3 regions of the Phytohabitans sp. LZ39 genome follow, and region 3 is predicted to be linked to each of the others. Evidence: riboswitches for the same ligand, from Rfam matches in the RefSeq annotation. Region 3 holds a riboswitch; each other region holds the start of a gene.
The links. Region 3 has a riboswitch for cyclic di-AMP ahead of AC5L36_RS43240 (coiled-coil domain-containing protein). Riboswitches for the same ligand answer to the same signal wherever they lie in the genome.
Positions count from the first base shown of each region.

Region 1: another riboswitch for cyclic di-AMP. It lies ahead of AC5L36_RS30540 (C40 family peptidase); the one in region 3 lies ahead of AC5L36_RS43240 (coiled-coil domain-containing protein).
Region 2: another riboswitch for cyclic di-AMP. It lies ahead of AC5L36_RS01000 (C40 family peptidase); the one in region 3 lies ahead of AC5L36_RS43240 (coiled-coil domain-containing protein).

Region 1 covers NZ_JCADBM010000018.1:129,019-132,286, forward strand. Annotated here, with positions in the region: gene AC5L36_RS30535 (DUF6232 family protein) at 12-554, opposite strand; cyclic di-AMP (ydaO/yuaA leader) riboswitch at 1,083-1,175, shown strand; gene AC5L36_RS30540 (C40 family peptidase) at 1,287-2,243, shown strand; gene AC5L36_RS30545 (DNA-3-methyladenine glycosylase family protein) at 2,388-3,268, shown strand, end outside.
Region 2 covers NZ_JCADBM010000001.1:213,508-216,775, reverse strand. Annotated here, with positions in the region: gene AC5L36_RS01010 (N-acetylmuramoyl-L-alanine amidase) at 1-721, opposite strand, end outside; gene AC5L36_RS01005 (LamG-like jellyroll fold domain-containing protein) at 851-1,570, shown strand; cyclic di-AMP (ydaO/yuaA leader) riboswitch at 1,709-1,844, shown strand; gene AC5L36_RS01000 (C40 family peptidase) at 1,855-2,829, shown strand; gene dcd (dCTP deaminase) at 3,156-3,268, opposite strand, start outside.
Region 3 covers NZ_JCADBM010000039.1:11,805-15,072, reverse strand. Annotated here, with positions in the region: gene AC5L36_RS43245 (cation diffusion facilitator family transporter) at 105-1,076, shown strand; cyclic di-AMP (ydaO/yuaA leader) riboswitch at 1,194-1,327, shown strand; gene AC5L36_RS43240 (coiled-coil domain-containing protein) at 1,332-2,336, shown strand; gene AC5L36_RS43235 (MFS transporter) at 2,456-3,268, shown strand, end outside.

The DNA of each region.
Region 1 (3,268 bases), on a different contig from region 3:
AGTCTCTATGGCTAGCGCATGCGCCAGATGTTCATCGTTACCAGCGGCTCGGCCAGCCCGCCGAGCCGGTATGCCTCTTGCGCCCGGAGCAGCGCCCGGGTGACCTGCCCGTACTGCCGCTCCTCGTCGCTGCTGAAGAGCAGCACCGTCATCCCGCGAAACTCGCCCCACAGCTCGTAGGCCCGCGGCCGCAGGCGGTGGCCGATCGTCGCCACGAGGAATGGGACGAACGCCACCGCCGTGAGCGCCAGGTAGGCCTGTGCACTCAGGTGGTTGAGCTCGGTGGTCATGCCGAGCGTGATCCCGATGGCGGCCAGCACGATCGCGGTCACCGTCACCGACCGCACGGTGAGCTGATGTGCTGGGCCTCGGGCCGTGTGCAGGTGCCTGAGCTCGCCGACCGGGAACCGGCGCCCACCGACGATGAACCAGTCGCGGGTAACCAGGATGCCGGGCTGTTGGTACAGCGGAGCAGGCGGTTTCGGGCTCGTTACGTCTGCTTGCGTTACGGGCTGTGCTGCTGGTGACCGCGCGGGGTAGCGAGTAGTCTGCACTTCAATGCCTCCTACGGCTCGTGAGGCGGGCTGGTGTGGTGGTTCTTGAGATCGGCACCTGGTGGCAGCCAGGTGCCGATCGTCTTTCTCGCTCTGTTCCGTCTGGCGATCAAGTGCCGCTTCAGCAACCTCAAGGGCCCTGCTGCCATTGTGCGAGATGCCATCTAGTCGAGGGAAGGGGTGCAATCAGCCACCTGGCAGATTGGCAGCGGTCGGCTAGCTGCATCGCGGGGCTTTCAGGCCCGCATATCCGATTTGTCAGCGCCGTCGCCCACCCAACGCGTAGACCGACAAATCGCCCTTCACCCGTCTGGCCGACCGACCTGGGTGTACGACCTAATCACTTAGAGTGACACAGACATTCGCCCCGTTCGCGGGCGTCCGTCACAAGTCATCCTTCCGCCACTTTCGCCCGCCCGGCCCCGACGCTAGGTTGGAGCCGCTGGTCCGGTAGTCAGTCACTCCCCCGGGTGACGCCGGTCCGGTGCCGCCTAATCGCACGACGATTACTCTCCGTCAGCGAGTTGGGGACCCACCGAATGCACTGGGGTGAATCCGCGGCCCGCCCGCCCCTCGGCGGACCCGGTAGGGCGATCTTCCCGCCCGAATCCGTCAGCTCACGTCGCCTCGCCGCTCGCGGCGAGCCGCCGCTAGCGCAAGCTGCCGAGTTTGATGGGTCGCGCGCAAGCTCGCTCACCCGGTAGGCGGCGTTGGGGAAGAAGGGTTCACCGTTTGTCTTCCGCGCGGAAGCTGCTCCACGCCCTCGTGCTGATCGGGCTCGGGATCGGGCTGACCGTGCCGGCAGCGGCCGCACAGGCCGAGCCGTCGCCGAGCGAGCTGACGGAGCAGATCAACAAGGCATCCACCGAGCTGGAGAAGGTCGTCGAGTCGTACAACAAGCTCAACGAGCAGCTCAAGCAGACCAAGGCCGCCGCCACGGCGCTCAGCGCCAAGATGGGCCCGCTGGAGGCCCAGCTCGCCAAGGCGGACACCGAGGTGGGCCAGATGGCTTCGGTGGCGTACCGGACGGGCCAGGTGGGCACCGCGAGCGCCCTGCTGAACGGCAGCGGGCCGCTCGCCGACCGGCTCGGCATGCTCGACCAGCTGGCCCGCGACCGCAAGCGGCAGCTGGAGGGTTTCACCGAGGCCGAGCGCCGGTTCACCGAGCAGAAGGCGACGCTCGACGCCACCCAGGCCAAGCAGACCGCCCAGCTCAAGGAGCTCGCGGCCGGCAAGAAGAAGATCGAGGGCGACCTCGACAAGCTGTACAAGATGCGCGAGGAGGCGTACGGCTCGGCCACCACCTCCAGCGGCGGCTACACCGGGTCGATCCCCTCGATCTCCGGTAAGGCGGGCGTGGCGGTGCGGTTCGCGTACAACGCGATCGGCACGCCCTACGTCTGGGCCGGCGAGAGCTCCAGCGGGTACGACTGCTCGGGCCTCACGCTCGCCGCCTGGCGAGCGGCCGGCAAGTCGCTGCCGCACAACGCCGCGATGCAGTGGGACGTGGTGGCACACATCGGCCGCGGCTCCCTCCAGGCGGGCGACCTCGTCTTCTACAACGGTCTCGGCCACGTCGCGATCTACGTGGGCAGCGGCAAGGTGATCCACGCGCCGCAGGCCGGCGAGAGCGTCGAGCTGGCATCGGTCGACATGATGACCCCGTACGGCTACGGCAGAGTCAGATAAATCTTCAAGTGCGCCGATCGAGGGCGGCTTGCGGCGGGTCCATCGCGGACGCGCCGTCGGCAGCCCTCGATCGGCGCACAAGTCCTTGATCGGCGGGAGGACGGGCCGGCCGGAAGTGTCGTACCGCGGGTTCACCGTCGAGGCATGACCGAAGTCTTTCTGGCGGCCACCGAGCCGTTCTCGTTCGACCTGTCCCTGCGCGCCCTGGCCGGCTTCGCGCCCTGCGCCGGTGGCCATGTGATCTCCGGGGGCCGGGTGCGCAAGGCGTTCCTGCTCGGCTCCGAGGCGGTGGTCGCCGACGTCGGGCCTGCTTCCGAGGGTCCGGGCGTCGTGCTCACCCTCCACGCCGACCGCCACCTCTTACCCACCGAGCGGGCGGTGGTGCATCGCGCCGTCGGGCGGTGGCTCGGCCTCGACGACGACCTCGGTGCCTTCCTCGACGTCGCCGGGCGCGACCCGGCCATGGCCGGGCTGCTGCGCGCCGCGCACGGGCTACACCAGGTGCGCTTCTCCTCGCTCGCCGAGGGCGCGGTCTACTTCGCGCTCGTCCAGCGGAGCACCCAGTGGTATGCGGCGGCCCGCAAGCGCCGGGTGGCCGCCGAGCTCGGGCCGTCCCTGACGCTCGACGGGGTGGAGCACGTCGCGTTCCCTTCGCTCGCCACGGTCGCCGCGCGAGACGACGCCGATCTCGTCCGCTTCGCGGGCAATCGGCTGCGCGCCCGCCGCCTGCGCGAGGTGGTCGAGGGGGTGGCCTCGCTCGACGAGGAGTGGCTCCGCACCGGGCCGTATGAGGACGTTCGCAAGGCGCTGCTGGCCCTGCCGGGCGTCGGCGCGTTCACCGCGCACGCGCTGTTGTTGCGCGTGCTCGGCCGCCCCGATGGCGTGCCGCTCCACATGCCCCAGTTCGAAGACGCCGCTCGCGCGGTGTATGGCAACCCACCGCCCAGCCCCGCCGAGTTGCGCGCGGCATACGGGTCTTCGATCGGCTGGTGGGCCTACTACGTGCGCACCGCCCGCTCGTGGCA
Region 2 (3,268 bases), on a different contig from region 3:
TGCGCAGGCCCAGGCGGGCCAGCCAGCCGCGGTCCGGGGCTACGTCGCGCGCCGCGAGCGTCACCCGCTGGCCGTCGTCGGTCACCCGCGTCGCGCCGGCGCTGATCGTCGCGAAGACCTCGTCGGCGAAGGCCGCCGCCGCGTCGGCACTGTCCGCGCCGGAATACCTGGCCACCGCGCCGTACCAGGCCGCCGGGTCACTCACGCTCCCCGCCGGTCCACCAATGCTTCTCTGGTACGAGGCGAGAAGCGCCGCCCCGCCGCCGATGTTCGCCGCCGGGGTGGAACGCAGCGCCTCCTCGGACGCGCCGGTGATCGCCGCCGCCCGGTCGAGCGTTTGCAGCGCCTCGGGCGCCGGAGCCGGCACGCCGCCCGAGTCGACGTTTCGGGCTTGGCGGCTGTCGTCGCCGCGCGGGTCCTCGCCGTCGTGGTCGTGGTGGTTGCCACCCGGCAGCGACGTCACGTACGCGGCGTCGGTGAGGTGCATCGGGCCGTACCCGCCGCTGGTGCTGGGCGTGCCGGCGTTGGTGTCCCAGCGGGACTCCAGGTAGGACACGGCGAGCAGGACGCTCTCCGGCACGCCGTACTCCGCCGCGGCGGCCGCGTACTCCTGCTGCCTGGTGTCCTGCGGGCTGGACGCGAGGGTGGGGACGGCCGGCACCAGGGTCGCCGCGCCGACCACCGCTGTGGTGAGGGCGATGCGCGTTGTCAGGTTGGGCATGGAGAAACCCTGGCTGGGTCGAGTGGTTGTCGTCAATAGATTCCGCCGGATCTCGTGTCTACGTAAAAAACCTTCAGGCCCCTCGGCCGGGGGATTGTCCGTCTCGCCACGAATCTCCACAATCGAGCAATGTCGCGCAAGATGCACACGACGCGCCGGCTGGCGGTTGTCCTCTTCGGGCTCGCGAGCCTGCTCCTCGCCGCCTCCGCGCGGCCGTCGGCCGACCGCGAGCCGGCACTGTCGTTGCGGTACACGTTCGACGGCTGGTGGCTCGGCCCGGTCGCGGACGTTGACGGGCGGTACCCGCTGAACCCCCGCGGCACGCTGGCCTACACGCCACACGGCGCCGGGTGGGCGGCACGCTTCCCGCCGCGGTGCGTGGCGCCCGGCTGCCCCCGCGTGATCCTCGAAGGCCTGCCCGCGCCCGAGCTCAACCCGGGCACCCGTGGCGTGCGGTTCGGTGCCTCGGTGCTGATGGCGCCGGCGGACACGGGCGACGGCGCGAACGTTGTGCAGAAAGGGTTTTCGACCGGCGGCGTCACCCAGCTCAAGCTCCAGGTCGACGGTAAGGCGGGCCAGCCGAGCTGCGTGCTGGCGAGCAAGACCACGATCTACCGGGTGGTCGCGCCGGTGACGGTGGCCGACGGGCGGTGGCACGCGCTCGCCTGCGCCCGCTCCGGTCGCCTGCTGTCGATCGCCGTGGATGGCGTGCCACGCGCTGCGGTCACAGTGCCACCGAATGTGTCCATTGTGAATTCCGAGCCACTGCGAATCGGCGGAAAGAACGTGTCCTTCGACAACGACCAGTACGCCGGCCTGCTCGACGACGTGTTCCTAACCATTGACTGAGGCCGTTTCGATACACGCGGTGCTACCAACCGGTATACGGACCGAAGGGGTTGTCCACACGGCTTGCGCGGGTGATTGGGCCGCTCCTACCCTTGGGGATCGTTGAGCCGGCGGTCGGCCTCCCAGCCTGGGAGACCACGGCTCAGCCCGCCGAGTCGGACCAAGAAACGAGCCGGGGACCCAAGCACCTCGGGGTGAATCCGCGAAAGCGGTAGGGCGCGCTCTCCCGCCCGAACCCGTCAGCTAACCCGGTAGGCGGCCAGGGAGAAGGAGTAACGGCTCCGGTGGCACGCTATGCCGCGCGTCGCACCGTAATCACCGCTCTCGTCGCTGTCGCGACCGTGCTCTCCAGTGGCACCGTGGCGCACGCCGCGCCCACGCCGGCCGAGATCGAAAAGCAGATCGACGCTGCCTGGGTCAAGCTGGAGCCGCTGGCGGAAAAGCACAACGCGACCCGGCTCGACCTCCAGGCCAAGCGCCAGAAGGCCCAGGCGCTCGCCAAGAAGATCGCGCCACTCCAGCTCCAGATCGACCTCGCGATGCAGAAGGTCGGAGAGTTCGCGGCCGAGCAGTACAAGGGCGGCAACTTCTCGGCGCTCAACGCGGTCCTCACGACGGGTTCGCCCAGCACCTTCACCAACCAGCTCGAGATCCTCGACGTCTTCGCCCGCCGCTCGCAGGCCGACATCCAGGCGGTCGTCGACCTACGCGCGAAGTACGCGGAGCAGAAGGCACCGCTCGACCAGCTCGTCGGCCAGCTCACCGAGGAAGAGGCGCAGCTGGCGGCGAAGAAGAAGCAGATCGACGGCGAGATCGCCAAGCTGGAGAAGATGCGCCTCGAGGCGTACGGCGAGGGCGGCGGCATCGGCGAGCTCCGGCCGGCACCCTGCCCCGTCGAGTACGACGGCAGCGCCGGCACCAAGGCGGCCAAGTTCGCCTGCGCGCAGATCGGCAAGGGCTACGTCTTCGGTAACGAAGGCCCCGACACGTACGACTGCTCGGGCCTCACGATGAAGGCGTGGGCGGCCGCCGGCGTCGGGCTGCCACACAACGCGGCCCGCCAGCGCGGCACGGTCGACCCCATCAGCAGCAAGAGCGACCTGAAGGTCGGCGACCTCATCTTCTACTACCCAGACCTCCACCATGTCGGCATCTACGTTGGCGGCGGCTACATCGTCGACGCGTCCAAACCCGGCGTACCGATCAGGATGCGCACGATGAACGCCGCGCCGATCAACAGCTACGGCCGACCCGGATAAGCGTTACCCACCCCCGTGGCCGCGCCAGTCGCGTGTTCCCCCGTCACGCGACCGCACCGGCCAGTAAAGGAGACGCCCTCCCATCCATCCGGGATGGGAGGGCGTTTCTTGCTTGGGCCAGATTTCCCGGGCCGCGTCAGCTGCGGACCGCCGCTCCCGCCGGAGACCGCGCAGGCCGGCGGCTCGCAGGGCGAGCCGAGATCCCCGGCCTCCGCTGCCACGTCCGCGCTGCAAGACCAACAGCGGACGGGTGAGGCCGCGGGAGCAGCGGTCTGGACCACGACGGACGTCGCGGTAGCTCACATCTTTGTCTTGAAGTGGATCTTTTAGGTGGTCGTCGGCCAGGTGCGCCAGTTTTTCCAGGCCCGGCTCGGTGTGGGGCCGCGCTGGCCCTGGTAGCGGGAGCCGTAGACGGTCGAGCCGTAGGGGTGCTCGGCTG
Region 3 (3,268 bases):
CCCATCGGTTCGACGTTGAACGCTCAATTATGAGAACGCCCGATGACACTGATTGCCAGTGCCATTTTTGCATACATAGCAATGTCAGCATATATTCTTGGCCCATGGGAGCCGGACACGATCACGGAGCGGACGTCGCACGCGCGGGGGAGCGCCACCGCGGGCGGCTCTGGGCCGCGTTCGCCCTGCTCGCGGTCTTCATGGTGATCGAGGCGGTGGCCGCCCTGCTCACCGGCTCGCTGGCCCTGCTCTCCGACGCCGGCCACATGTTCACCGACGTGCTCGGCATCGGCATGGCGCTCGCGGCGATCTGGGCTGCGTCCGCCGCCGCGGCGCCCACCCGCGACGGCGCCACGGACGCGGCGCGGGCCGGCAGAGGGGCGTCCAAGGCGGCCGGCGACCCACAGCGCACATTCGGGCTGTATCGCCTGGAGGTCCTCGCCGCTCTCGCCAACGCCGTCCTGCTCTTCGGCGTGGCGATCTACGTGCTGGTCGAGGCCGTGCGCCGCTTCGGCGACCCGCCCGACGTGCCCGCCGGCCCGATGCTCGTCGTGGCGGTCGCCGGCCTCGTCGCCAACCTTGTGGCGTTCGGGCTGCTGCGTTCGGGCGCGCGGGAGAGCATCAACGTGCGCGGCGCCTACCTGGAGGTGCTCGGCGACCTGCTCGGCTCGGTGGGTGTGATCGTCGCCGCGGCCGTGATCGGGCTGACCGGCTGGGCGTACGCCGACCCGATCATCGCGGTGGCCGTCGGCCTGTTCATCCTCCCGCGCACGTGGCGGCTGGCCCGGGCGGCCGTACGCATCCTGGTGCAGGCCGCGCCGGAACACCTCGACGTGACCGCGGTGCAGCGGCGCCTCGCCGCCGTGCCCGGTGTGTGCGACGTGCACGACCTGCATGTGTGGACGCTGACGTCGGGCATGGACGTCGCTTCCGCGCACCTCACGCTGGAGGAGTCCGCGCAGGTGGGGCCGGTGTTGGTCGCGGCACGGGAGGCGCTGCACGACGACTTCGAGATCGGGCACGCCACCCTCCAGGTCGAGCCGCGACCCGGCGACTGCCACCCCACGACGTGGTGAAAGCGCCCCTGAGCAGGGCGTACTTGATTCGTCACCATCGGTACAACAGTGGGCACATCAATGGAAAGCCGCTATTCTCGGCTCCGGTCAACGCCCGGCGGCGCCCCCCGGCGCCGGTGTTGGCCGCCGCCGAGTCGCCCTCGGGCGAGCCGGGGAACCACCGATCCACTGGGGTGAATCCGCGACAGCGGTAGGGAGACTTCCGTCCCGAACCCGTCAGCTAACTCGGTAGGCGGCTGACTGGAAGGATGGTTGATGGGTCATGCCCGCAGCCGGGTCGGCCTCGTCGCGGTGCTTGTCACCGCGGCGTTCGCGCTGATCGGCTTACCAGCGGGGCCGGCGACCGCCGCACCCAACGACGACGAGGGCGGCACCGCTACCCTGCGCGAGCAGCTCGACGCGGCGAGCAAGGGCTTCGTCGCCGCGCAGAAGACTCTGGACACGTCCAAGAAGCGCCAGCGGGAGCTGACCACCCAACTGGCCCAATTGGAGCGTGACCTGGTCACCAAAACGGCCGTGATCGGCGAGGTGGCCAACGCGGCCTACCGCCGGGGCCGGCTCGGCCCGATCTCCGCGATGCTCAACAGCACCTCGCCGGAGGGCTTCGTCGACCGGGCCGCGGCGCTCGACACGGTGGCCGCCACCGAAGACAAGAAGCTCCGCGACCTGCTCGACACCAAAGACGAGGTGACCCGCGCCAAGCTCGCGATCGACAACGAGATCCGCGAGCAGCAGAAGCAGGTGCAGATCATGGCCGCCCGCAAGAAGCAGGCGGAGACCGCGTTGAAGAACGCCGGCGGCGGCGAGAACGCCAGCGGTCCCAGCGGGAGTGGCAGCGCCGCCAACGCGTCCGGGTTCTCCGGTGGGTCCGGCTGCTCGATCAGCCCCGACCCGACCTCCGGCAACGGGTGCATCACGCCCCGCCTGTGGCACGCGGTGCAGCAGGCCAAGGGAGCCGGCTTCAAGATCTTCGTCTCCTGCTACCGCAGCGGCGGGTCGGGTGAGCACCCGAAGGGTCGGGCCTGCGACTGGGGCGTCGACTCGGGCGACGTCTTCGGCGGCACGGCGTCCGGTTCGGCGAAGACGTACGGCAACAACCTGTCCAACTTCTTCATCAAGAACGCGAGCCGGCTGGGCGTGCTCTACGTGATCTGGTTCAAACAGATCTGGCTGCCCAGCAGTGGTTGGAAGTCGTACAGCGGCTGTTGCGGCCCCAGCGAGCTGCACACCAACCACGTGCATCTATCGGTCGTCGAGTAAGTGCGTTGACGGGCTCGACCAGGGGGTGACACGGTTGCCCCATGGTCGAGCCCACGCGCCATCCCGCATGACGTAGCACCGCCTGGCGCCTCTGCGCCCTGCGCGCCTGCACCGAGGGCGTGCTCCTCTACCCGGTCTACGCGCTGCTCTTCGCCGACGCCGGGCTCGGCACGGGGCAGATCTCCTCGCTGTTCGTGATCTGGTCGGTCGTCGGCTTCACGCTGGAGATACCGTCCGGAGCGTTGGCGGACGCGTACTCGCGCCGCCGGCTTGTCGCGATCGCCGCCGTCCTCCGGGCCATCGGCTTCGCACTGTGGACGTTCTTCCCCTCGTACGCCGCCTTCGCCGCCGGGTTCGTGCTGTGGGGCGCGTCGACCGCGATGACCTCCGGCAGCGTGGAGGCGCTCGTCTACGACGAGCTCGCCGCCGCGGACGCCACCGACCGCTACGTGCGCACGGCCGGGCTGGCGCAAACCACCGCTCTCGTGGCGGAGCTGGCCGCGATGGTGCTCGCCACGCCGGCGTTCCTGCTCGGCGGGTACCCGCTGGTCGGCCTGGCCAGCATCCTCGTCAGCCTGGCCGTCGTGCCGGTCGCGCTGTCCTTCCCCGAGGCGTCGCGGGTGGAGGAAACCGGCGGCAGCTACGCCAAGACGCTGCGAGCAGGTCTCGCCGAGGTGCGCGCCAACCGGACCGTGAGCCGGGCGGTCCTGCTCTACGCGGTGGTCACCGGCATGGGCGCGATCGACGAGTACCTGCCGATCCTCGCCCGCGAGATGGGCGCGGCCACCGCGTTCGTACCGCTGCTCTTCGTGCTGCCCGTCGCCGCGATGGCGGTCGCGAGCGCGCTGGCCGAGCGGTGGGCGCACCTCTCGGCGGCCCGGTTGGCGGCGATCGTGGCGGTCGGCGGGGTGCTGCTCGCGGCCGGCGCCACC